DNA from 3 places in the Bacillus pfraonensis genome. Region 2 is predicted to be linked to each of the others. Evidence: riboswitches for the same ligand, from Rfam matches in the RefSeq annotation. Region 2 holds a riboswitch; each other region holds the start of a gene.
The links. Region 2 has a riboswitch for S-adenosylmethionine ahead of metK (methionine adenosyltransferase). Riboswitches for the same ligand answer to the same signal wherever they lie in the genome.
Positions count from the first base shown of each region.

Region 1: another riboswitch for S-adenosylmethionine. It lies ahead of KFD70_RS18340 (peptide ABC transporter substrate-binding protein); the one in region 2 lies ahead of metK (methionine adenosyltransferase).
Region 3: another riboswitch for S-adenosylmethionine. It lies ahead of KFD70_RS03245 (methionine ABC transporter ATP-binding protein); the one in region 2 lies ahead of metK (methionine adenosyltransferase).

Region 1 is NZ_JAHCDO010000018.1:65,412-73,808, reverse strand. Features, by position in the region: gene KFD70_RS18380 (hypothetical protein) at 1-418, shown strand, start outside; gene KFD70_RS18375 (hypothetical protein) at 443-580, opposite strand; gene KFD70_RS18370 (DUF3951 domain-containing protein) at 630-845, opposite strand; gene KFD70_RS18365 (YusW family protein) at 956-1,426, opposite strand; gene KFD70_RS18360 (helix-turn-helix transcriptional regulator) at 1,601-2,500, shown strand; gene KFD70_RS18355 (DUF5823 family protein) at 2,521-3,051, shown strand; gene KFD70_RS18350 (TetR/AcrR family transcriptional regulator) at 3,138-3,719, shown strand; gene KFD70_RS18345 (YhgE/Pip domain-containing protein) at 3,772-4,911, shown strand; gene KFD70_RS18340 (peptide ABC transporter substrate-binding protein) at 4,978-6,618, opposite strand; SAM riboswitch class I at 6,755-6,859, opposite strand; gene KFD70_RS18335 (aldo/keto reductase) at 7,018-7,851, opposite strand; gene proC (pyrroline-5-carboxylate reductase) at 7,853-8,397, opposite strand, start outside.
Region 2 is NZ_JAHCDO010000007.1:119,658-128,054, forward strand. Features, by position in the region: gene pckA (phosphoenolpyruvate carboxykinase (ATP)) at 62-1,648, opposite strand; SAM riboswitch class I at 1,878-1,999, shown strand; gene metK (methionine adenosyltransferase) at 2,166-3,365, shown strand; gene KFD70_RS08715 (hypothetical protein) at 3,474-3,653, opposite strand; gene KFD70_RS08720 (MogA/MoaB family molybdenum cofactor biosynthesis protein) at 4,073-4,582, shown strand; gene KFD70_RS08725 (molybdenum cofactor guanylyltransferase) at 4,579-5,187, shown strand; partial or broken gene KFD70_RS08730 (glycosyltransferase family 4 protein) at 5,383-6,528, opposite strand; gene KFD70_RS08735 (phosphatase PAP2 family protein) at 6,541-7,074, opposite strand; gene KFD70_RS08740 (gamma carbonic anhydrase) at 7,221-7,733, opposite strand; gene KFD70_RS08745 (alpha/beta hydrolase) at 7,808-8,397, shown strand, end outside.
Region 3 is NZ_JAHCDO010000003.1:76,939-85,335, reverse strand. Features, by position in the region: gene KFD70_RS03275 (hypothetical protein) at 1-254, shown strand, start outside; gene KFD70_RS03270 (arsenate reductase family protein) at 599-964, shown strand; gene gcvH (glycine cleavage system protein GcvH) at 1,006-1,389, shown strand; gene KFD70_RS03260 (toprim domain-containing protein) at 1,782-2,126, shown strand; gene KFD70_RS03255 (thioredoxin family protein) at 2,130-2,438, shown strand; gene KFD70_RS03250 (hypothetical protein) at 2,589-2,933, shown strand; SAM riboswitch class I at 3,059-3,168, shown strand; gene KFD70_RS03245 (methionine ABC transporter ATP-binding protein) at 3,397-4,422, shown strand; gene KFD70_RS03240 (methionine ABC transporter permease) at 4,415-5,080, shown strand; gene metQ (methionine ABC transporter substrate-binding lipoprotein MetQ) at 5,103-5,915, shown strand; gene metQ (methionine ABC transporter substrate-binding lipoprotein MetQ) at 6,018-6,824, shown strand; gene sufC (Fe-S cluster assembly ATPase SufC) at 7,061-7,846, shown strand; gene sufD (Fe-S cluster assembly protein SufD) at 7,862-8,397, shown strand, end outside.

The sequences.
Region 1 (8,397 bases), on a different contig from region 2:
AGAAAAAGTAGAGCAGTCAACTGCTCAGTCAGAAGATATGAAAGCATATCGTGATGTACATAAGAAATATGATGAGAAAATGAATAAAGAGTTAAATGAATCTCTGAAGTTATGGGAAGAAGCAAAAGAAAAAGGCGGGAAAGCATTAGTTCACCCAAAGTTTAAAGAAGATGTACAAAAAGTAACAACAAGTATGCTAGAAGATATTGATCATGTTCGCAAAGAAATTCGTGTTCCGGAATCAAAAGAACAAGAACATAAGCTATATATTGGCTTCTTAGATGAAACAGAACAAGCAATAAAAAAGTTAGAGAAATTAGCGAAAGAGGAAGACTCATCATTAATTCGTGATATCGAAGTCCACTTTTCAACAGCTTCAACGTACTATAAACGTTTTCAAAAAGAATTTCAAAAATAACCTTGCGTAAGCAAGGTTATTTTTTTAGAATGTTGGAAAATAAGAACCGGAAGACTCTTGTTTTTTGTCATTCTTTGTCGGTTGATCGATATCCCTTGTCGAATCGCCGATATATTGTGAGAAATGGTCGATATATTTGAAAAACCGCTGATAAAATTTCATTGGCCATTTTACACCCAAAGATTAACGGTATTTCACTATGTTTCTTCTGTTATTTTTTCTTCTTCCCATCCCCGTCTTCGTCTTCAGCTACTAAAACCTTCTGTTCCTCATGAAATTCTGAAATTGTTTGACCGGTAATATTGTCGAATGGGGTATAGAAAGAGGTTATATTTTTCTTTTTCACAAATAATTTATAGAAGCCGATAATGACTAATATGAAAATTGTTAACGGTAATCCTATAACAGCCATAAGTAAAGGATCCATCGTAAATCTCCTTTTGATATCTGGTTTAGAGTACATGATTGTTTCTGAACCAAGTTTACGACATGCGAAAAAAATAAGCAAAATAAAGAAGTAGGCAACCGCCTACTTCTTTATTTTACTTCCTTCTTATACTCTTTCTTCGTTCCATCTGAGAAAACAACTTCTAAATCAAATTTTTGGTAGTCTTTATCAAGTTGGAATACGTCTACCACTTGATCAATTACTTCTTGATCTGGAGTATCCTTATCAAATTTTAATTTTTGAAGAAGAGGGCCTAGTTTTGTGACAGCTTCATCACCTGTTAACTTTGCATCTGTTTTGTGATCTTCAATTTTAGCTTCCATCTGTTTTTCATTTGCTTTATTTTTGTAGTCTGCTTCATAATCTTTTTTCGTATCTTGATAGTCAGTATCTAAACTGAATTCATTAAAATTAAGCTTTAAATCTTGCGTTGCTTCCTGCTTTGTTTCTTCAGTTGTTTTCTTGTTATCAGTTGCTGTATTGTCCTGATTATTTGCGTTACACGCTGTCATTACGGGCACAAGCATAAGAGTTAAAAGAATTGAAAGTAGAATTCTCATTATATATTCCTCCTTATTGTGTCTTTCCTTCTACATAAGTTTTTCCCATTTTTATGTAATTATGTATGTGTTTGAAATAAATTATTTTCTTTGTGCTATGGAGGATACTTCGCAATTTAAATCAAAAAAATTTTGGTTTTATATGGTAAATTGGAAGTGTAAGGAGGTACCATAGTGTATGAAAAATATAGAGATGCGATAAAAAAAGCAATTATTTATATTGAAGAACATTTAGAGGAAGAGTTAACGACAGAAAGAGTAGCTTCTTATTGTGCAGTATCCATGTACCATTTCCATCGTATATTTCAACGTCACCTTGGAATCAGCATTATGGAATATGTTCGAAAAAGAAGGTTAACACATGCGGCACAAACATTAGTAATGACAGAAAGGCCAGTTCTTGATATTGCAATCCAATATGGTTTCTCTTCACAAGAAGCATTTACAAGGGCATTTAAACGTATGTTTCATTTGCCACCCAAAAGATATCGTACATATTTTCAATCGTTTTATATAGAAAGGGAGGGAACTTCAATGCAAAAAGGATTACCAAATGGATGGGTATTAAGCGGAAGTCACCCTACAGAATACGAAATGGGATTAGATTATGAGACTGTTCATCAAGGAAGAGCATCAGCTTATATACAAGCGAAAGAAGGTGTTACACATGGCGGGTTTACAATGTTGATGCAAATGTTTAAAGCGGACAAATATAGAGGGAAGCGTTTGCGTCTAACGGCTTTTATTAAAAGTGAGAATGTAAAAGATTGGGCAGGGCTGTGGATGCGTGTAGATGGAAAAGATACAGAACCATTAGCAATGGATAATATGCAAAATCGCCCCATTAAAAATACAACAAATTGGCAACCATATTCAGTTGTTTTAGATATAAAAGAAGAAGCGCTTGGTATTGCATTTGGCGTTTTATTATCAGGAGAAGGATGTATATGGGCTGATAGTTTTCGATTAGATGAAGTTGATGAAAAGGTGCCTTCGACAGATCTAGCAGAAAATTTTTATGAGACTCTTTCTGAAGAACCTACGAATTTACAGTTTGAAGATATAGAAGAATAAGAAAAGGTGAGAAAGAACACATGTGGAAAATGGTATTCTATTCAATATCGGAATTATTGAAATTAGAAACACCTCTTTATTTCTTTATATGGTTTTGTGCGTTATTTGTAGTGGGTGTACTGAGTGAAATGATAGAAGTAATAGGGAAAAGAAAACCAATTTTATCTTCTCTATTAAAGGCTAGTATAGAATGCTTTCTCGCATTAATAATCTGTATCGGCATTGGGATTCTATTATTTCGTATCATACATTTTATATTTCCAAGTCAAATTGAACCTTATGATATTACTTATGGAAGATGGCTAGCATTTCTTGCATTAACTTTATTTTCAATTATCGGTTTTTTAGTGAAAATCACAAAACATAAGACAAGGATATGGTTGAAACCAACAGGAGTCATTGTTCAATTTGTCTATTTTAGTATAAGTGTTTGGGGAGCAATTACTATTTTTTATCCATCTTTACACATGAGTATGCTAGTTGTGCTTTTATTTAGTGTTATATTAACTGTATTTCAGTTTTTGGGCTGTTTATACGAGTATCGTTCGTAGTAATTTACAAAAATTAGATTGACAATAATTAGAAACTTATATAATCTAAATGTAAGTGATCACTTGCATTAGAAAGAGAGGATTGTATGGCGCGCTCAAAGACGGCAGACAAAATTATTCAAGCAGCAATTGAATTAGTGAAAGAAAAAGGATATAAGGCAGCAACAACAAAAGAAATTGCAATGCGTGCTGGTGTTAATGAAGTAACGATCTTTCGTAATTTTAAAAACAAAAAGGGCGTCATTGAAGCAGCCGTTTATGAATTTTCATATTTGCCGCATTTACAACGGTTTTTACAAACAGAAATTGTGTGGGAATTAGAAACAGATTTAAAGAATTTAGCAAGACATTATCATAACTTCTTGAATGAAGCAAAAGACATCATTTCTATTGGTATACGTGAAACAGGCGTGTTTCCTGAATTAGATGATGAAATTGCCAAAATACCAAAAGGCTTAAAAGAAGAATTAATGATGTATTTTGCACAAATGCAGCAAAAAGGAAAAATTATTGATACAAATATTGAAGCTCAAGTAATGAATTTTATATGGATTAATTTTGGTTACTTTCTATCCAAATTGCGTTTTGAAAATCGACTTATGGAAATGAATGATGAGAACTTTATTGAGAATAATATAACTTTATATGCTAGGGCATTAAGACCCTAGTATTTATTTAAAATGAAATGCAAGTATGTACTTGCTTGCTGGAGGCGGAAGAATGAATACATTGAAACAATTTTTAAAGACACCAGGTACGTATGTGGGAATTGTGGTAGCATTAGCGTTTCAGCTTATTTTCTTTTGTGTTTGGCTTACAGCTTATGATGGAGTAAATGAAAGAGCCGATCAAATGCAAATTGCTATTGTGAACCAAGATATGAATATGGGAAGCAAAATAGGAGAAGGATTACAGAAAAATTTACCTTTTCAAGTAACGAAAGAGAAGTCTATGGAAAAAGCAAAAGAAGAAATGGATAAGCGTGCATACAATATGATTATTGAAATACCAGCTTCTTTTTCAAAGGATATAAGTGAAAAAGGAAAAACAAATTTAAATTTTCATATTAACCAAGCAAACTCTATGATGGCAAAACAAATGATGGAAGGAGTCGCGAAACAAGTTCGTGATAATGTAAATAAAGAGGTCTCAAATTATAAGCAGCAAGTAGTTGCCGGGAAACTACTTGCTATGGGGCCGGGCAGTGTAGAAGTGATAAAAGGATTAGCTGAAGATTCGGTTGGATTTACGATTCACAAGGTAAATGATGCAAAAGGATTTTCTGTAAATATGGTACCGCTTATGATCGTGTTAGCTTCATTTGTAGGAGCGATGATTATGAGTATGGAACTATCTAAAGTGGCAAAACAGGTAGGGGGAAACTGGGATAGTTACCTATCACGACAAGTGATTAATGGCACAGTATCAATCCTACTTGCATGCATTACAATTGGTTTAATGAAAGCATTTCAACTTGAAGTGCAAGAAACGGTATGGAATGTATGGATATTCCAAGCAATTGTCTTCTTTTCCTTCCTATCATTAACACAAATGTTTATTACCTTATTTGGAAATGCAGGCATGCTCTTTAATATTATTTCGCTTTCTTTACAACTTGTAAGTTCTGGTGTGATGGTACCGTATGCTATGTTATCAAAAACATATCAAACAATCGGTGAATTATTTCCCGCAACATATGCCGCAAAGGGTTATTTCGCAATAGTATTTGGTGGCGGAAACTTAAAAGAGAATGTTATCTTTCTATTATTTATAATTATTATTACTCAAATGGTATCGCTAGTTGCTGTAGGGATATCAGTAATAGTAAAAAGAAAGAGACATGTAATAAAAGAAGCATAAAGAAAAAGGAGTCCTGTTGAAGGATTCCTTTTTCTTTTTATGAAAATGACATTTTACACGGGCTGTTTACTTCTCAACTTTCGCCCATTTGAAGTTAAGTGGCCCTGCAAAATCAACTTCAACTACGCCTTTGACATAAGAACGCTCTAAGTATGTTGTTCCATTTTGATAAAGAGGAGAGATAACGGCATCTTTAAATAAGATTTTTTCTGCTTGTTTTAAAGCTTCCCAACGTGCTTTTTCATCACCAGCTAAGTCGGTTTTAACTTTTTGGATTAGATTATCAAATTCTTTGTTAGAATAGTGATCTAAGTTGTATGAGTTATCAGTTGTAAATAACTCTAAGAATGTAATTGGATCGGCAAAATCCGGGCTCCATCCGTCAATAGCAATCTCATAATTTCCTTGTAGTAATAATGTGACTTGTTGTTTACGTGGTTGAGGCTTAACATTTACTGTTAATCCTTCTAAATTTTTCTCTAGTTGTTCTTTTAAATATTCACCTGTTTTTCTAGGTAGATCGCCATCACTTGTTAATAATTCAATTGAAATTTTGTCAGATCCTAATTCTTGTTTTGCTTGTTTCCAAAACTGTTGCGCTTCTTTTGTGTTTTCTTTTGTTAAATTACCATTCTCTTCACGGAAGTCTTTTCCATTTGGCCCTTTGGCGAAATTTTTTGGCACTAGAGAATAGGAGGGTAGAGAGCCATCATTTAAAAGCACATTTACAAATGCTTTCTTATCTATCGATTTATCGATTGCTTGACGAACATTTATATTTTGTAACGTTTTATTTTTCTGGTTCATACGTACAAATTGTACCCCGACATCTGGTCGTTCTTTAAAGTTACTATCTTTGCGATATTTATCAACAAGATCAGATGTTAAAGTAAGTCGATCAATTTGTTTTGATTCATATAAATTAACAGCTGTTGAATGATCCTTGACGACATTAAAATTAATTTCTTCAAGTTTCACATTATCCTTATCCCAATAGTTGGTATTCTTCTTGAACTTAAAGCTTTGTTCATGTTTCCAATCACTTAATGTAAAGGCACCATTATAAAGAATCGTGTTATCTTCTAAAGCATATTTATCACCTTGTGATTTGAAGAATGCTTCATTAATTGGTAAGAATGTTGGAAATGCCGTTAAACTAATAAAGTAGGGAACAGGGCGCTCTAATTCAACTTCAAAGGTGTGGTCATCGATTGCTTTTACACCGAGCTGGTCAGCCGGAAGTTCTTTATTATTAATCTTTTTCGCATTTTTTATATCAAAGAATAGAAATGCGTATTCAGAAGCAGTCGCTGGATCAACGGCACGTTGCCAAGCAAAGACAAAATCTTTTGCTGTCACAGGAGTACCGTTTGACCATTTTGAATCTCGTAAATGGAACGTATATTTTGTTTTATCAGGATTAACCGCATGAGACTTTGCTACACCAGGAACAGGCTTGTTTCCTTCACCGAGGTTATATAAACCTTCAAATACGTTTCTCATTACTTGGCCAGAGTCAGTATCTGTGGCGCGAGCAGTATCCATTGTACGGATTTCTGTACCAGTGGCCAAGTTCAATACTTGTTTATCAGGGGCTTTATCCTTTGCTTTTGCTTCACTTGCTTCGTCTTTATAGCTACCGCAACCTGTTAATAAAAGACTTGCTCCTAAAACAGATGCGACAGCAGGTACAAATTTCTTTTTCATGTAAAATTCCTCCCTAAATTGTTTGGTTATTAGTTGATGAACAATTTGTGAGGGAAAGAAAAACTCCCTCTTTTCTTATCGAGAAAGAGGGAGTTTTGTTTACAAGGCACGTACCTGTATATAAACGAAGTCCCTCATTCTATCTTTCAAGCATAATGCTTGCAGGAAGTGGCACAGTATTCAAAGTGAACCTGTTGCCGAGGTTTCAAAGGGCCAGTCCCTCCACCTCTCTTGATACAATGAGTAAACATAATGATTTATATTAATTTTTTGTTTCTTTGATTATTCAAAATATTACACCTAGGTGAATGAACTGTCAATAAAATGAAATATAGTTTAAATTTTCAGTTTTTTAATTAAAAGAAGCGTCACTGCAAATATTTGTAGTGACGCTTCTTTTTAAAAGTCGAAATTGTCAGGGTCTGGACCGACGCGGTGATTTTCATTTAATGACTGAATTGCTTTCATATCATCTGCACTCAATTCAAAATCAAAGATGTTTGCATTTTCGATAATACGGTGTTCTTTAATTGATTTAGGAATTGTTACAACTTCATTTTGTAAATCCCAGCGTAAAATGACTTGTGCTGTTGATTTGTTATATTTTGTAGAAATTTCTTGCAATACTGGATGGTCGAGTAATTGACCTTGCATTAATGGTGACCAAGCTTCTAGTTGAATAGTATGATCTCTACAGAAAGAGTGAAGTTCTTCTTGTGTTAAGCGTGGATGATATTCAACTTGATTAATCATCGGTTTAATTTCAGCGATTTCTAGAATATCTTGTAAGTGATGGATTTGGAAATTGCTAACGCCGATAGCACGAACACGGCCGTCTTTATAAAGTTTCTCTAATGCCTTCCATGTCTCTGTATATTTTCCTTTTACAGGCCAGTGTACTAAGTATAGATCTAAGTATTCCAAGCCTAATTTTTGTAATGTTGTTTCGAAGGCTTGTAATGTTGATTCATAGCCTTGATCACTGTTCCATACTTTTGATGTGATGAATAATTCTTCACGGGGAACTCCACATTCACGAATTGCCTGTCCAACGCCATCTTCATTTTTATACACTGCAGCTGTATCGATGCTGCGGTATCCGTTTTTAATAGCTGTTTTTACAGAATCAATTACCTGTGTACCATCTTCAACTTTAAAAACGCCTAAACCAAACCAAGGCATTTTTACACCGTTATGTAATGTTGTGCAATCTTGTAAGCTTGTTACTGTCATATTAATTCCCCCTAGCTTTTTTATTTGTTGCTTCAATGGCTTGAGCAATTATATTTGAAAAATTATTCTCATATAGCATTTTCAAACCTTCTGCAGTTGAGCCACCTGGTGTTGTCACTTGTTCGCGAAGCATAGCTGGATCTTGTTCTTCTTCAAGCATAGCAGCAGAGCCAGCAATCATTTGAATAACGAGGTGTTTTGCGGTTGCTTCATCGATTCCATAGCTTTTCGTTGCTTCAATTAATCCTTCAGTAAAGTGGTAAAGGAATGCTGGGGCACTTCCAGTTACAGCGGTAAGCTGATGTACCTCTTCTTCTGTGCATAGCTGTGCTGTACCAATCCCTTTTAAAAGTAGTTGCAGTGTTTCTTGATGTTCTTTATTTACGAAATGTCCCATTGTATATAGAGAAATAGACTTCCCAATTGTTGCAGCTGTATTGGGCATAATCCAGGCAACAGGTGTACCTTGAGGGAGTTTTTCTTCTAAATAAGATGGACCAATTCCGGCAGCAACTGTTACAACAAACTGATTGGTTAGAAGAGGCG
Region 2 (8,397 bases):
TTTAGGTTACAACATGCTTATTCATATGAGTAAAGGTCATTCAGACAGTAAAGGTTTTAAATTAAGCGATTGGACCGCCCAATTTGATAATATCTTCAGAAATGTTCTCGAATTTTTTGAAGTTTTCTTTGAACTTATCTGCAAGTTCGATTGCTTTTGCTTTGTAAGCTGCTTTATCAGCCCATGTTTGTTCAGGCATTAATACTTCATCAGGTACACCTGGTACATGTAGTGGTACTTCAAGACCGAAGATGTCATGTTTCGCTGTTTCAGCGTTATCAAGCTCGCCGTTTAATGCCGATTGTACCATTGCACGAGTGTAGCCTAAGTTCATACGTTTTCCAACGCCGTATTCGCCACCAGTCCAGCCAGTGTTTACTAAGAATACTTTCGCATCATGTTTCTCAATCTTTTCACCAAGCATTTCAGCATAGCGAGATGCATCAAGTGGTAAGAATGGAGAACCGAAGCAAGTTGAGAATGTTGCTTGCGGAGAAGTTACGCCGCGCTCAGTTCCAGCTAGTTTACTAGTGTAACCGCTTAAGAAATGGTACATAGCTTGCTCTTTATTTAATTTACTGATTGGAGGTAATACTCCAGATGCATCAGCAGTTAAGAAAATAATTGTGTTTGGATGTCCTGCAACACTTGGCACTACGATATTATCAATCGCATCAATTGGGTATGCAGCACGTGTATTTTCTGTTAATGTAGTATCATTATAATCTGCAATACGTGTTTGATTATCAATTACAACGTTCTCAAGCACTGATCCAAATGTAATTGCATCAAAAATTTGTGGCTCTTTTTCATGAGACAGGTTAATACATTTCGCGTAGCAACCGCCTTCAATATTGAATACGCCGTTATCAGACCAACCGTGCTCATCATCACCGATTAATTTACGGTGTGGGTCAGCAGATAGTGTTGTTTTACCTGTTCCAGATAAACCGAAGAATAAAGCGACATCGCCTTCTTCACCTACGTTTGCAGAGCAGTGCATTGATAAAATATCTTGTTCTGGAAGTAAGAAGTTCATAATAGAGAAAATTGATTTTTTCATTTCTCCAGCGTATTCCGTACCACCAATTAATACGATGCGTTTTTCAAATGAAACCATGATGAATGCTTCAGAATTTGTGCCGTCGATCGCTGGATCTGCCTTAAAGCTTGGTGCAGAAACAATTGTAAATTCAGATTCATGATTTGCTAATTCTTCTTCAGTTGGACGAATAAATAATTGATGTACAAATAAATTGTGCCATGCATATTCGTTAACAACTTGTAATGGAAGACGATAGTTGCGATCAGCACCAGCGAATCCTTTAAACACGAATAATTCGTCTTTTTCCTTTAAGTACTCTAATACTTTTGTATATAATTTATTAAAATGTTCTTCAGAAATCGGTTGGTTTACAGATCCCCAAGCAATCTTATCTGCAACCGATGCTTCTTTCACAATGAATTTATCTTTAGGAGAACGTCCTGTATACTTTCCTGTAGAAGCAGAGACGGCACCAGTAGAAGTTAATTTCCCTTCGTTTCTCATTAGTACTTTTTCCACTAATTGTGGAACGCTTAGTTGAATCTGTGCATTGCTTCCGTTCAGTAATTCGTGTAATCCAATTTGGACATTCACAGTACTCATATTTATATACCATCCTTTTCATTTTAATGAAATATTTCTCGTAATCCCCACCAAGAGTATAACACAATCATATAAATAATGTATACTATTTATTTATTTTTGTTTGTGTGAATGTATAATTTTCCTATTAATATTTTGTTCGACAAGAAATGCGAAAAACTTGTAGGAATATGTGAATATTAATTGACAAATGAATATCATTTCTTTAGTATAGGTTGGGACGGATACTCTCTTATCCCGAGCTGGCGGAGGGACAGGCCCGATGAAGCCCAGCAACCTCACTTGTATTGGTAAAAACAAGTGAATAGGTGCTAAAACCTGTGCGAGGCGCAAGGTCTCGAACGATAAGAGCGAAGGGCAAAAAGCAGTATGCAAGTAGCAAATTAAACCTTTTCTCTATAAATAGGAAAGGTTTTTCTTTATGCTTGTGTGGGAGAATAAATGAATGTCGCAGTTTGTGGCAAATTAAGGATGAGTTCCGTACAATATATACAATTACTGTAGGGAGGTTTACCACATGACAAAACAACGTCATCTGTTCACATCTGAGTCTGTAACTGAAGGACATCCAGATAAAATTTGTGACCAAATTTCTGATTCAATTTTAGATGCGATCTTAGCAAAAGACGCAAATGCACGTGTAGCTTGTGAAACAACAGTAACAACTGGTTTAGTATTGGTAGCGGGGGAAATTACGACTTCTACTTATGTAGATATTCCAAAGATCGTTCGTGAAACAATCCAAGGAATCGGTTACACTCGTGCAAAATACGGATTCGATGCAGAAACTTGTGCAGTTTTAACATCTATCGATGAGCAATCTGCTGACATCGCTATGGGTGTTGACCAAGCGTTAGAAGCACGTGAAGGTCAAATGACTGACGCTGAGATTGAGGCAATCGGTGCAGGGGACCAAGGTTTAATGTTTGGTTTCGCATGTAATGAAACAAAAGAATTAATGCCACTTCCAATCTCACTTGCTCACAAATTAGCTCGTCGTTTAACGGAAGTACGTAAAGATGAAACATTAGATTATTTACGTCCAGACGGTAAAACGCAAGTTACAGTTGAGTATGATGAAAATGGTAAACCAGTACGTATCGATACAATTGTAATTTCAACGCAGCATCACCCAGAAGCTACGTGGGAACAAATCGATCGTGACTTAAAAGAGCAAGTAATCAAAGCTGTCGTACCAGCAGAATTAATGGATGAGGAAACAAAATTCTTCATTAACCCAACTGGCCGCTTCGTAATCGGTGGACCACAAGGGGATGCTGGTTTAACAGGACGTAAAATCATCGTCGATACTTACGGCGGATACGCTCGTCATGGCGGCGGTGCATTCTCTGGTAAGGATGCTACAAAAGTTGACCGCTCTGCGGCATACGCAGCTCGTTATGTTGCGAAAAACATCGTAGCAGCTGGCCTTGCTGAAAAAGCAGAAGTACAACTTGCATACGCAATCGGCGTAGCACAACCAGTATCAATTTCAGTTGATACATTCGGCACTGGTAAAGTATCTGAAGAAGTACTAGTAGAACTAGTTCGTAACAACTTCGATCTTCGCCCGGCTGGCATTATCAAAATGTTAGACTTACGTCGCCCAATTTACAAACAAACAGCAGCTTACGGACACTTCGGACGTACTGATGTAGATCTTTCATGGGAACGTACAGACAAAGCAGCAGCTTTAAAAGAGCAAGCTGGTCTATAATATAAGAAGAAAAAGCTTTGCGCGAAGGCGCAAAGCTTTTTTTATTGTATGGATTATAAGTTCAAGCTTGCTTGGATAGTTTATCCCGCATTAACGGAACAAATGCTATCATCCTTTCTTCTGACGCGCTTTTCCAGCACAAAATGCACTGCATAGCAAAAAGAGCGTTGCGAATCCCCAGCCACCGATTGCTGAATAAGGAACAGCATCCTTTAATGCCATCCCAGCACTGATGGAAGCGACAAATAGAAGGATAAATACCGTTGTAAGTTTTTGATAAAGTTCCATGAATAAGCCTCCTAATTATGAAAATTTGTTTAGTTTGCATCAGATTGTTCCGCGCGATTCAAAATCCAATTCAATAGGAAAGGGCGAGAAGAATTGCTGTACTTGTTAAGTATGTGTGGTCAGAACCGTCGGACATTTGGATAGAGAGTTTTTACAATATTGATATCTCATCCATAGGAAATAATTTGATAGTGGCTTAGATGAATTAAAAATGGGACTTGGTGCAAGTTGTTTTATATTGTTAAATACAATTTGGATTGTGGAAAAATACCTTTTTATGGTTATATATACTTATATTGTATCATGATGTTTTGTTCATTTGATACATAATTGTAGACATGTGATGTATTTCATACTTCATAAAGTTTCGATACGATATGATAAAATGATGAGTAGTTCATAAGAAGGAGCGAATAAAAATGAGTGTAATAGAACATAAAAAGCAAGCGCCCAAAAAAGTGCGCTGTAAAATTGTTACGGTCTCTGATACACGTACAGAAGAGACTGATAAGAGCGGCAAGTTATTAAAAGAATTATTAGTAGAAGCAGGACACATGGTAACGGCTTATGAAATTGTAAAAGATGATAAAGAAGATATTAAACAGGCTGTATTATCTGGCTATCACCAAGAAGATGTTGACGTTATCTTAACAAACGGCGGAACAGGCATTACGAAGCGTGATGTGACAATTGAAGCCGTTTCAGCATTATTAGATAAGGAAATCGTTGGATTTGGTGAACTGTTTCGGATGATTAGTTATTTAGAAGATATCGGAAGCGCTGCAATGCTAAGTAGAGCAATTGGTGGAACAATCGGAAGAAAAGTTGTCTTTTCGATGCCTGGTTCTAGCGGGGCTGTTCGCCTTGCAATGAATAAATTGATTTTGCCAGAGCTTGGACATATTACATTTGAGCTGCATCGACAATGAAAAGGCTCGCTGGAATTGTATTAGCAGGTGGTATGTCAAGACGCTTTGGTGAGCCGAAAGCCTTAGCAAGCTGGCAAGGACATACTTTTATCGAACACATTGTTCAGGTCATGCAGACTGCCGTGCAAGATGTAGTTGTGATTAGTCATCCTGATATAAAAGAAAGAATTGTTACTTTAGTAGACGTTCCTGTTATAGAAGATACTCCTTCCTATAAAGGAGATGGTCCGCTTGCGGGGATTGTATCGGGGATGGAGCATATAAATGCAGATTGGTATATCGTTTCTCCTTGTGATACGCCAAACCTTTCAAGTGAGTGGATTACAGCATTAACAGGGCAAATAAATGATGAATATGAAGCGATTATTCCGGTTATTGATGGAAGAAAGCAGCCATTATTAGCGGCATATCATAATCGTGTAAAAGAAAAAATATACGCATTGTTACATGAAGAAAAACGAAGTGTGGGACAGCTTTTATCGCAGTGTCATGTAAAGTATGTGATGGAAGAAGAATGGAATGTGGCGAAGGAATTGTTTATGAATGTAAATACACAAGAGGAATATGTCCGGTTACTGAATGAGAAAAAGAAGAAAAAGGTATGACGTTATAGCGTCATACCTTTTTCATTTATCCCGCATTAACGGACAGTAACACTCCCACCTCAAAATTCAGCGAAAAAAAGAAGTTAGGTGGAAGATGAACTGTCCGTAAAAGCCTGATTCGTTCAACTAATAATCAGTGGGGATGAAGAAAAAAACTACTGATTAAAGTTTCACTTTATGAGTTGAACTTTTCTATTACGCAAGTAGTTCGGCATTGTTTTGCTGAAGCACCTCTTCATATTGCATGTATAAGCCGTGGAAAATATCATCCCAGTTTTGTGTAGCGGCGTAGGATCTAGCGGTTATGCTCATTTGTTTACGCATTGCTTTGTTAGTTAACAGCTGATAAATGGATGATAAAAATGAGTTCGCATTTTTTGGCTCGCAAAGAAAACCTGTTTTTCCATCTGTAATAATATTTTTTACCCCGCCAGAATTTGCACCAATTACTGGTGTACCGCATGCGAGTGATTCAAGTACGACATTGCCAAATGTTTAGGTGGCTGATGGAAATACCATCAGATCAGAGCATGCATAAGCTTCTGCTAAGTTTTCTCCTTGTAAATATCCTGTAAAGGTCACGTTAGTTGTTGGCACGGTTTCACGTAATTCTTTGGCAAGGGGGCCATCTCCAGCAATAAGCCAATGAATATTATCTGTTCGTTCTTTAAGTGTTGTTTGAATCAATATACGAAGCGTCTCGATATCTTTTTCAGGGGCGATGCGTCCGGCATATGAAAGAATGTATGGAGCAGTAATATTATATTTTTTTCGGAATACGTCTTTATTGTAAGCAGGATGGAAGAGAGAACAATCTACTCCTCGTCCCCATATATATAAATTTTGAAATTCTTTTTTAGCTAATTGCTGCAATGTTTCGAGAGAAGGGACAAAGTTCTTTTGCATATGGCTATGAAACCATTTTAAATAATTCCATAACATATTGGAGAAAAATTCAATTTTATAATACTTCAAGTAGGCATTAAAGTCAGTGTGATAAGAACCGACAAGAGGGATATTTAATTTTTTTGCGTAATACATGCCGCATAGTCCCATGTTAAAAGGAGTAGCGACATGAATGATATCGGGTCTAAAGCTAAGAAGCTCTCGCTTAATACGTGGATTTGGAAATGCAAATCGGCATTCTGGATATAGTATTTTCAGCGGGATACTTCTCATTTTATTCACATTGGCTAAGAAGTCATCTTCTGCTGTATGCTGCGGTGCAAATACGGAATAGGAAATATTTTGTTTTTGAAAATAACAGGTCAAACGATCTAATGTTTTTGCCACGCCGTTTACTTGGGGTGTAAATGTATCAGTAAATATGGCGACTCTCATCCAATCGCTCCTTTACATGAAAAGTGGAATGAATTGATAAAAAGAGATGATGCCAGAACATGTGCCAAAGCACATACCTACAAGTACATCTGATGGATAGTGAAGCCCAAGATAGATACGAGAAATTCCTACAATCATTGCTAATGGGAGTAAAAAGGCTGCCAAGTTTGTATCATGACAAATAAATGGAACAACAATTGAAAAAATAGCTGTTGTATGACCAGATGGAAAGGAATGATCTTGTAATGGATGCAATGGGTATTTTGCATCTTGAATTGTTAAATAAGGCCGTTTACGTGGGTACCACCTTTTTAAAATTTGCACAGGAATATGACTTATTGCTAATGAAAGAGCTGCTGCAATTGCGGCAGTGTGCAGAAGCCCTTTTGAAAAGATAAGGAAGCATAACGTGAGTGAGATAGAAAAGATTGCCCCACCGATATGTGTAATCGTGCGGAAAAAGATATTTAATGTTTTTTGATCAAAGTAACGATTAATTCCTTTGAAAATGTAACATTCTATTTTATATAAGGAGCTGACCTTCATGAAACCTCTCTCCTCTCATTTACATATATATTCAGATGATATCTTCTATTTTAATAAAATTTTATTGAGGGAATAATAAGATTTTGTAAAGAAAAGGTTAGCGTTTTAACAAAAAAAGCTGCCATTTTAGTGGCAGCAAGTAAATGCTATTTTTGCAGTGATTTATAGTACTGTCCTTTTTCAACATATTGTCTACGAATGCGTTCCATATCTTTTCGATCTTCATCTGCTAATTCGCGAATAATTTTTGCAGGGCGACCGAAAGCGAGCGTATTAGGAGGAATTTTCTTTCCTTGTGAAACTAAACTACCAGCGCCAATAAATGCACCTTCGCCGATTTCAGCACCGTCTAAAATGATAGAGCCCATCCCGATTAAAGCATCTTTTTTAATCGTACAGCTATGTAAAATCACTTGATGTCCAACTGTCACATCGTCTTCTAAAATAAGGGGGTACTGCGGGCTTTGATGAAGTGTACATTGATCTTGCACATTTACTCTGTTTCCAATGATTGTTGGTGAGACATCACCACGAATAACTGTATGAAACCAAATGCTTGATTCTTCACCAATTGTGACATCGCCTGTAATCGTAACGTAGTCAGCGATAAAAGCACTACTCGCAATTTTCGGATTTTTATCTTTATAAGGATATATCATGTAAAGCCTTCCTTTCCTAGAAACTAGTTTTAGTGTATCAAATTACAGAAAAGAGTGAAATGGAGGAGTTTCGTATGTGGAATTATGAAGCGGAAACAGCTAAAGCGGTAATCGTGATTGTGCACGGTGCGATGGAATATCATGGACGTTATGAAGCGCTAGCCGAAATGTGGAATCATTTCGGGTATCATGTTGTTATGGGAGATCTTCCGGCTCATGGAACAACTTCAAGAAATAGAGGACATATTGATTCATTTGATGAATACATAGAAGAAGTGAAATTATGGGTGAAAGAAGCAAGGAAATATCGGCTTCCTATTTTTTTATTTGGACACAGTATGGGCGGACTTATTGTGATTCGAATGATGGAAGAAACGAAGAGAGAAGATATAGATGGAATTGTATTAAGCTCGCCGTGCTTAGGGGTTCTAGCGGTACCTGCCGCACCGCTTCGAGCTGCCTCAAAAGTGTTAAATATTCTCACGCCGAAACTTCAATTTCCCACCAACCTTACAGTAGAAATGTCAACGAGGAATAAAGAAATTCGTGATGCAATGGAAAATGATTCGTTGTTCTTGCGCAAGGTGTCAGTTCGTTGGTATAGTGAATTGATAAAATCTATTGAGACTGCGCATGACAAAATTGATGAGTTTCCAGATGTTCC
Region 3 (8,397 bases), on a different contig from region 2:
GCTTAAAAAAGCCAGTGTTTTTTGTTGGTTTAAAAGATCGACCGTATTTAATTTTTACTGAAAAAGATCTAGATTATAACAATGCACCAAGAGATAGAGCGATGATGTATACACAAGGATTTGTAAATATAGGAAGTGGGGAAGGGCAATTTTGGGGCACTGATTTATACAATGATACGATTTCAGAGCAAAGTATTCATAATATGTATATATACGTGTTTCAAACGATTGCGGATTATTTGAGTAGACAGTGAAGGAGCTCTAGATTAGGAGCTTTTTTTTATCATTTTAACGGAGAATCCCCCCTATCTTAAGCTCGTGTAGAGGGAGTTCAATTAATCAAACGTTTGTTTAAGACGTATGTTCGCTTTTGTAGCGGCGAATCTATTAAATAAACGTTTGTTTAATATGTGTATTCGGCATACATATATATTTTTATACTTGCAATTTATACAGAAATACCGGAAAAATAAGAAAAATTTGCAGGATAAAAGAAAATTATCACGAAATAAGTTAAAGTTTAGAGAAGAATCGTTTGAAATAATAAAACGTTTTCTATATGATAAAGGTAAAGGTTAGTAAAAAAGTAGGTGAATTTATGACAGTAACATTTTATTCATATCCAAAGTGTGGCACATGTCAAAAAGCGAAAAAATGGTTTGAGGCAAACGATGTAGCATATGAAATGATTCATATTGTTGAAAATCCACCGTCAAAAGAAGATTTGCGTAATTTACATGCAAAAAGTGAATTGCCATTAAAAAAATTCTTTAATACAAGTGGAATGCGTTACCGTGAACTTGGCTTAAAAGATAAATTAAAGGATGCAAGTGAGGACGAAATGTTTGAACTTTTAGCGTCTGATGGCATGTTGATTAAACGTCCAATCGTAACAGATGGCACGAATGTAACACTTGGTTTTAACGAAGAGCAGTTTGAAAGTGTGTGGAAAAAGTACCAATAAGGTATTTTTACATAATTAATACATTCACTGGAGGTACAGTCATGAGCATTCCAAATCATTTACGTTACTCTGAAGAACACGAATGGGTAAAAACTGAAGGCAACCAAGTTGTTATCGGTATTACTCATTTTGCACAAAACGAGTTAGGCGATATCGTATTCGTTGAACTTCCTGAAGTAGGTGCAACACTTGAAGCTGACGAGCCATTCGGAAGTGTAGAATCTGTTAAAACAGTTTCTGAATTATACGCACCTGTAAGTGGTAAAGTTGTAGCAGTAAACGAAGAATTAAGTGACCAACCAGAACTTGTTAACGAATCTCCGTACGAAGGTGCATGGATGGTTAAAGTTGAACTTTCTGATGAAAGCCAATTAGAAAAGTTATTATCTGCAGAAAAATATGCAGAAATGACAAACCAGGACTAATTCTAGTCACCAAAAAGGGCAGCCAGTGTGCTGTCCTTTTTATTTTGTATTGTGTGAATGAAAGAGTGCCTCTATGTCAGAACCTCCATCCCCTTCACATTCTGAACGAGCCGCTTGCGCTTTTCTTTGTCTAGCTCCAGCGGCTAGAACAGTCGGTCGTTTCACTCCTTCCTGCGAGGCAAAGAGCGCCTCTACGTCAGGAGTTCCAACGTCCTCCTGTTCTGAACGAGCCGCTTGCGCTTTTCTTGATTTAGCTCCATCCCCCTCACATTCTGAGTGAGCCGCCTCCGCTTTTCTTTGTAAAAATAAACAGGAAACAACATGAAAATATCGAATATACTATATACTAAAGTAAGGTTGTTTTATAGTATATGGTGATCGGGTGATGACGTATGGTCTATGTAGAGAAAGTCATTATTGTCGAAGGAAAATCAGATAGAAGAAAGATTGAATCTATTATTCGTGAACCAGTGGAAATTGTTTGTACAAATGGTACAATTGGTTTGTCGAAAATGGATGAGCTCATTGATCAGTTTTTTGATAAAGAAGTGTATGTATTAGTGGATGCTGATGCTGCAGGTGAAAAGCTTAGAAAACAATTTCGAAAAGAATTCCCGCAGGCCGAGCATATTTACATTGATCGTTCGTACCGTGAAGTGGCTACTGCTCCTTCTAATCATTTAGCGAACGTATTATGGGGAGCTGACATTGACGTTTATACAGAATATTTACGGTAAGGAATGATAGAAGTGATTGACTGGACAGGTGCTGAAGCTACAGCTCTAATAGCAGACCAAGAAAAAACAGTGTTATATGTATATACACCGATGTGTGGAACATGCCAATTAGCAAAGAAGATGCTAACAGTGGTAGAAGCAACTATATCTGAATTAGAAATAGGAATGCTAGACTTAAACTATGCCCCGCATTTAGCGCGAGAGTATGAAGTAGAAAGTGTACCTTGCTTACTCGTATTTGAGCGTGGAACAATTGTGAAGAAAATATATGCATTTCATTCAGTTGAATATTTATATAAAGAATTACAGTAGGCGGCAAAGTTTTTGCCGCCTCGACATATTTTCTGGGAAATATGTCGAGGTATCAAAGCGGTACGTTATTTGTCGAGAGAAAGTAACAGGATTGCTGTTTGAGAAGATGGAATGGTATTAGGAGAAAGTGAGATGAAGGATGTGACTAGAATGAGATTATATTCGTTGCTTCAATCATTTGTAACGTATGCTAATAGCCAATATCATCTAGAACCGCTTCTTCGGCAAGGAGAAAAAACGATCAATTTTCGTTTTGGAGATGAGTGTTGCTCACTTCAAATTTCAAGAGAGTATATACAGCTTTTGAAAGAGACACGGGGAACGGAACAACTTATTTGCTTTCAGGAAGAAGATTTAAGGCGATTAGTTACTGGAAATGTTCGGTTGCAAACACTATTGCACAGCGGACGTGTGCAATATAACGGAACGTATCGTACGATGTTATTATTAGAATCCGTATTTCATATATGTAAGCCAATGCCAGTAGGTGCTTAATAGTCTGAAGTTTCGTTTTTTAAGAATTTTTTTGTTGACATAGTGGGTGTATATTGATACAATTCAAGTCATAAAATATAGACAATTTCATAAATTTCAAATCAGACGAAAATTAAATCTGATTTCTCTTATCAAGAGAGGTGGAGGGACTGAGCCCTGTGAAGCCCGGCAACCGTCAATTTTTAGATTGAAATGGTGCCAATTCCTGCAAAGCAAATGCTTTGAGAGATGAGAGGAAGGGATCATGTTGATATACGCATATAAACCTTTCTGCTCATTCTAAAAGCAGAAAGGTTTTTTTGTTGTTTGAATGAGGAGGACATTCGAATAATAAGAGGAGCTAATAAGAAATTTAGCTATGGCGACGGTTAGATTTAAGTAATTCTTACACCAAAAATAAAAATTGTGGGAGTAAATCTGAACGAGCTGCTTACGCTTTTTAATTCAAAAAGGGGTGAACATCATGATTTTATTGGAAAATGTAAAGAAAATATATAAATCAAAAAGCGGTGATGTCACTGCTGTAGATGATGCCAATTTAAAAATAGAAAAAGGCGAGATCTTTGGTGTTATCGGATATAGTGGCGCTGGTAAAAGTTCTTTAATCAGATTATTTAATCAATTAGAGAAACCAACTTCAGGACAGATTACGATAGCAAATCGTGTGATTTCAGCAATTACTGGGAATGAACTTCGAAAGGCAAGACAAGAAATCGGAATGATTTTTCAACATTTTAATTTACTGTGGTCACGAACTGTACGTGAGAACATTGCTTTTCCACTTGAAATTGCGGGAGTGGATAAGGAAAAGCGAAAAAAACGAGTAGATGAGTTAATTCATCTTGTTGGATTAGAAGGAAGAGGCGATGCATATCCGTCTCAATTAAGCGGTGGACAAAAGCAGCGCGTTGGGATTGCGAGAGCATTAGCAAATAATCCGAAAGTGCTGCTATGTGATGAAGCGACGTCAGCGCTTGACCCTGAAACAACAGATCAAATTTTAGATTTACTACTAGATATTAATAAACGTCTTGGCTTAACAATTGTACTTATTACACATGAGATGCATGTGATTCGTAAAATTTGTAATCGTGTTGCAGTCATGGAAAAAGGAAAAATTGTAGAGACGGGTCCTGTACTAGAGGTATTCCGTAACCCACAGAAGGAGATTACAAAGCGATTTGTACAACAGCTAACAGATTCTGAAGATACAAATGAAACAATTGAGAGTTTATTAGAAAAATATCCAGATGGAAAAGTCATTCGTTTACAGTTTATTGGTGATTCTGTAGAGCGTCCAGTACTCCAGAGATTAATGAGGCGGGATGATATAGAAGTAAGTGTACTTCAAGGGAATATTGCTCAAACAAACAATGGATCGTATGGAAGTTTAGTGATTCACTTAAATGGTGAGGAAGTGGCAATCCAACAAGCAATAGCAGGAATCCATCAAGAGCAAGTAGAGCTGGAGGTGATTGCACATGGATAAGTTACTCGCGAACGTCGACTGGAATCAAATGCTAGAAGCAACAGGTGAAACATTATATATGACGGCAATCGCAGCATTTGCGACATTTGTTTTAGGTCTTATTTTAGGACTATTACTTTTCATGACGGCAAAGGATAATTTATGGGAAAATAGAGCGATTCACACAGCGATTGGAGCATTTGTAAATATCTTTCGTTCCATTCCATTTATCATTTTAATTATTTTATTAATTCCATTTACGAAGATTCTCCTTGGAACAATTCTTGGAGCAAGCGCAGCACTACCAGCTTTAATTATTGGAGCGGCACCATTTTATGCAAGGATGGTTGAAATTGCACTTCGTGAGATTGATAAAGGAGTAATAGAAGCTTCAAAAGCAATGGGAGCAAAAACGAGTACGATTATTTGGAAAGTATTGATTCCAGAATCTTTGCCAGCACTTGTATCTGGTATTACAGTAACGACAATTGCACTTGTAGGCTATACAGCGATGGCTGGTGTTGTCGGTGCTGGTGGTCTTGGTACACTTGCTTATTTAGAAGGATTTCAGCGTGGAAATAACGATGTAACAATCGTTGCAACAATTTGTGTATTACTCGTTGTATTTTTAATTCAGTGGATTGGTGATCGTGTAACAATTCGAATTGATAAACGATAATTAAAATGGGAGGGTGTTTCAAATGAAAAAATTATTACTTACAGCACTTATTTCAACGTCAATTTTTGGTTTAGCTGCTTGTGGTGGGAAAGATAAAGATGAAAAGAAACTTGTTGTAGGAGCTTCTAACGTACCGCACGCTGTTATCTTAGAAAAGGCAAAACCTTTATTAGAGAAAAAGGGAATTGAATTAAAAATTGAAACATTCCAAGACTATGTATTGCCGAATAAATCATTAGCGGATAAGGAATTAGATGCGAACTACTTCCAACACATTCCATACTTAGAAAAAGAAATTAAAGATAAAAAATACGATTTTGAAGTAGCCGGAAAAATTCATTTAGAACCAATTGGTGTATATTCTCAAAAGTATAAGAGCTTAAAAGACCTTCCAGATGGAGCGACGATTATTATGAGTAACTCTGTCGCTGACCATGGACGTGGTTTAGCGATTTTACAAAAAGAAGGTATTTTAAAAATTAAAGATGGGGTAGATCCAGTTAAAGCAACTACAAAAGATATTGCAGATAATCCAAAAAATCTAAAATTTAAAACGGATATCGAGCCTGGTTTATTGCCACAAGTGTATAACAATAAAGAAGGCGATGCTGTTCTAATTAACTCTAACTATGCGATTGATGCGAAATTAAACCCAGAAAAAGATGCAATCGCGATTGAAGGAAATGACTCTCCATATGCAAACGTAGTAGCGGTTCGTAAAGGTGATAAAGATAAGAAAGAAATTAAAGCTCTTGTAGAAGTGCTGCATTCTAAAGAAATTGAAGACTTCATTGACAAGGAATATAAAGGCGCAGTTGTTCCTGTAAAAGAATAGTAGGTATCAAAAGGGCTGGTAAATGCCAGCTCTTATTTTGTACCTAATAAAATGCATATATGAAAAAAGTTATGAAAATTACAAAAATAAGGGTGACATCTGATGAAGAAAATTATATTAACCATTTTTATAGCAGTCTTTGTATTTGCATTAGCTGCTTGCGGCGGGAAAGATGAAAGTACACTTGTTGTGGGAGCTTCTAACGTGCCACATGCTGTTATTTTAGAAAAAGCACAGCCAATATTAGAGAAAAAAGGAATCAAACTAAAAATTGAAACATTCCAAGATTATGTGTTACCTAATAAAGCGTTAGCCGATAAAGACATTGATGCCAACTATTTTCAACACATTCCTTATTTAGATAAGGAGATCGAGGAAAAGGGATATAAAATTGTAAATGCAGGGAAAATCCATTTAGAGCCAATGGGAATATATTCCGAAAAATATAAAAAATTAAAAGACCTTCCAGATGGTGGAACGGTTATTATGAGTAATAACGTAGCAGAACGCGGTCGTATGCTTGCATTATTGCAAAAAGGCGGCGTCATTAAACTGAAAGATGGTGTAGATATCGTTAAAGCGACAGTCAAAGATATCGTGGAGAATCCAAAGAACTTGAAGTTTAAAACAGATGTTGAGCCAGGGCTTTCGCCAAAGCTATACGAAAATAATGAAGGTGATGCGTTATTCATTAATTCAAACTATGCAATTGATGCAAAATTAAATCCTACAAAAGATGCAATTGCAATTGAAGGATCAGATTCTCCGTATGCAAATATTATTGCCGTTCGTAAAGGCGATGAAAAGAAAAAAGAAATTAAGGAATTAGTAGAAGTTTTACATTCAAAAGAAATTCAAGATTTTATTAATAAAGAATATAAGGGAGCAGTACTTCCGGTAAATGAGTAGACATGAAAGGGGCTAGGAAATTTCCAGCCCTTTTTTCTTTATATAAATAAGAAGAAAGGTGTATCATAGTAGGATGTGAGGGAAATACTTATATACATTTGTGAAAAAAGTGTTACTTTTTTTCAGCGTTTGCGATATCATTTTATTTGATATAAAATTAGAATGAGAATAAAATGAGAATGTGAATGTTTTAGGAATTTTTAAAATGTATATAGAGGATTAATGGAGGTATTGAGATGACTGGTTCTACATTAACGGTTAAAGACTTACATGTATCAATCGACGGTAAAGAAATTTTAAAAGGTGTAAACCTTGAAGTAAAAGGTGGAGAAATCCACGCAATTATGGGACCTAACGGAACAGGTAAATCAACTTTATCTTCTGCAATTATGGGTCACCCGAAATATGAAGTAACAGAAGGTAGCATCATCATCGACGGTGAAGATGTATTAGAAATGGAAGTAGATGAGCGCGCACAAGCGGGTCTATTCCTAGCAATGCAATATCCAAGTGAAATTAGCGGAGTAACAAACGCTGACTTCTTACGTTCTGCAATTAACGCACGTCGTGAAGAAGGCGACGAAATTTCTCTTATGAAATTTATCCGTAAATTAGATAAAAATATGGAGTTCCTAGAAATGGATCCAGAAATGGCACAACGTTACTTAAACGAAGGTTTCTCTGGCGGTGAGAAAAAACGTAACGAAATTCTTCAATTAATGATGATTGAGCCAAAAATCGCAATCTTAGATGAAATCGACTCTGGTCTTGATATCGATGCATTAAAAGTTGTATCTAAAGGTATTAACGAAATGCGCGGCGAAGAGTTCGGCTGCCTAATGATTACGCATTACCAACGTTTATTAAACTACATCACTCCAGACTTCGTTCACGTTATGATGAACGGTCGCATTGTTAAATCTGGTGGCCCTGAGCTTGCACAACGTCTAGAAGCTGAAGGTTACGACTGGATTAAAAAAGAACTAGGTATTGAAGACGAAACAGCAGAGCAAGAAGCGTAAGAGAGGAGCATAAACATGACAATCGGTACATTACCTTTCGATCAAGAAACAATCCGTCAGCGCGCTAGCGAAGTTAACGAAGCTGCTTGGTTGACTGAGTTCCGCTTACAAGCTCTTGCACAAGCAACTGAACTTCCAATGCCAACGCCTGATAAAACAAAAATCGATAAATGGGATTTTATCGGAAAAGGCGCTACTCCTAAGCAAGAGCCTGTAAGTTCTTTAGCGGAACTTCCAGAAACGGTGAAAAACTTAATCGATGAAAATAACAGCGTACTAGTGGGCCGCACTGGTACAACTGCATTCGTTTCTTTAGCTGATGAAGCGAAAGAAAAAGGTGTTATTTTCACGGATATCGTAACAGCTGCAAATGAGCATGCTGAACTAGTACAAAAGTATTTAATGAAAGACGGTGTGAAGGTAGACGAACATCGTTTAACAGCACTTCATGCAGCATTAATCAACGGCGGAGCATTTGTATATGTTCCGAAAAACGTTGTTCTTGAAACGCCACTTCAAGCTGTATTCTTAGTAGACGGCGAAGAAGCAAA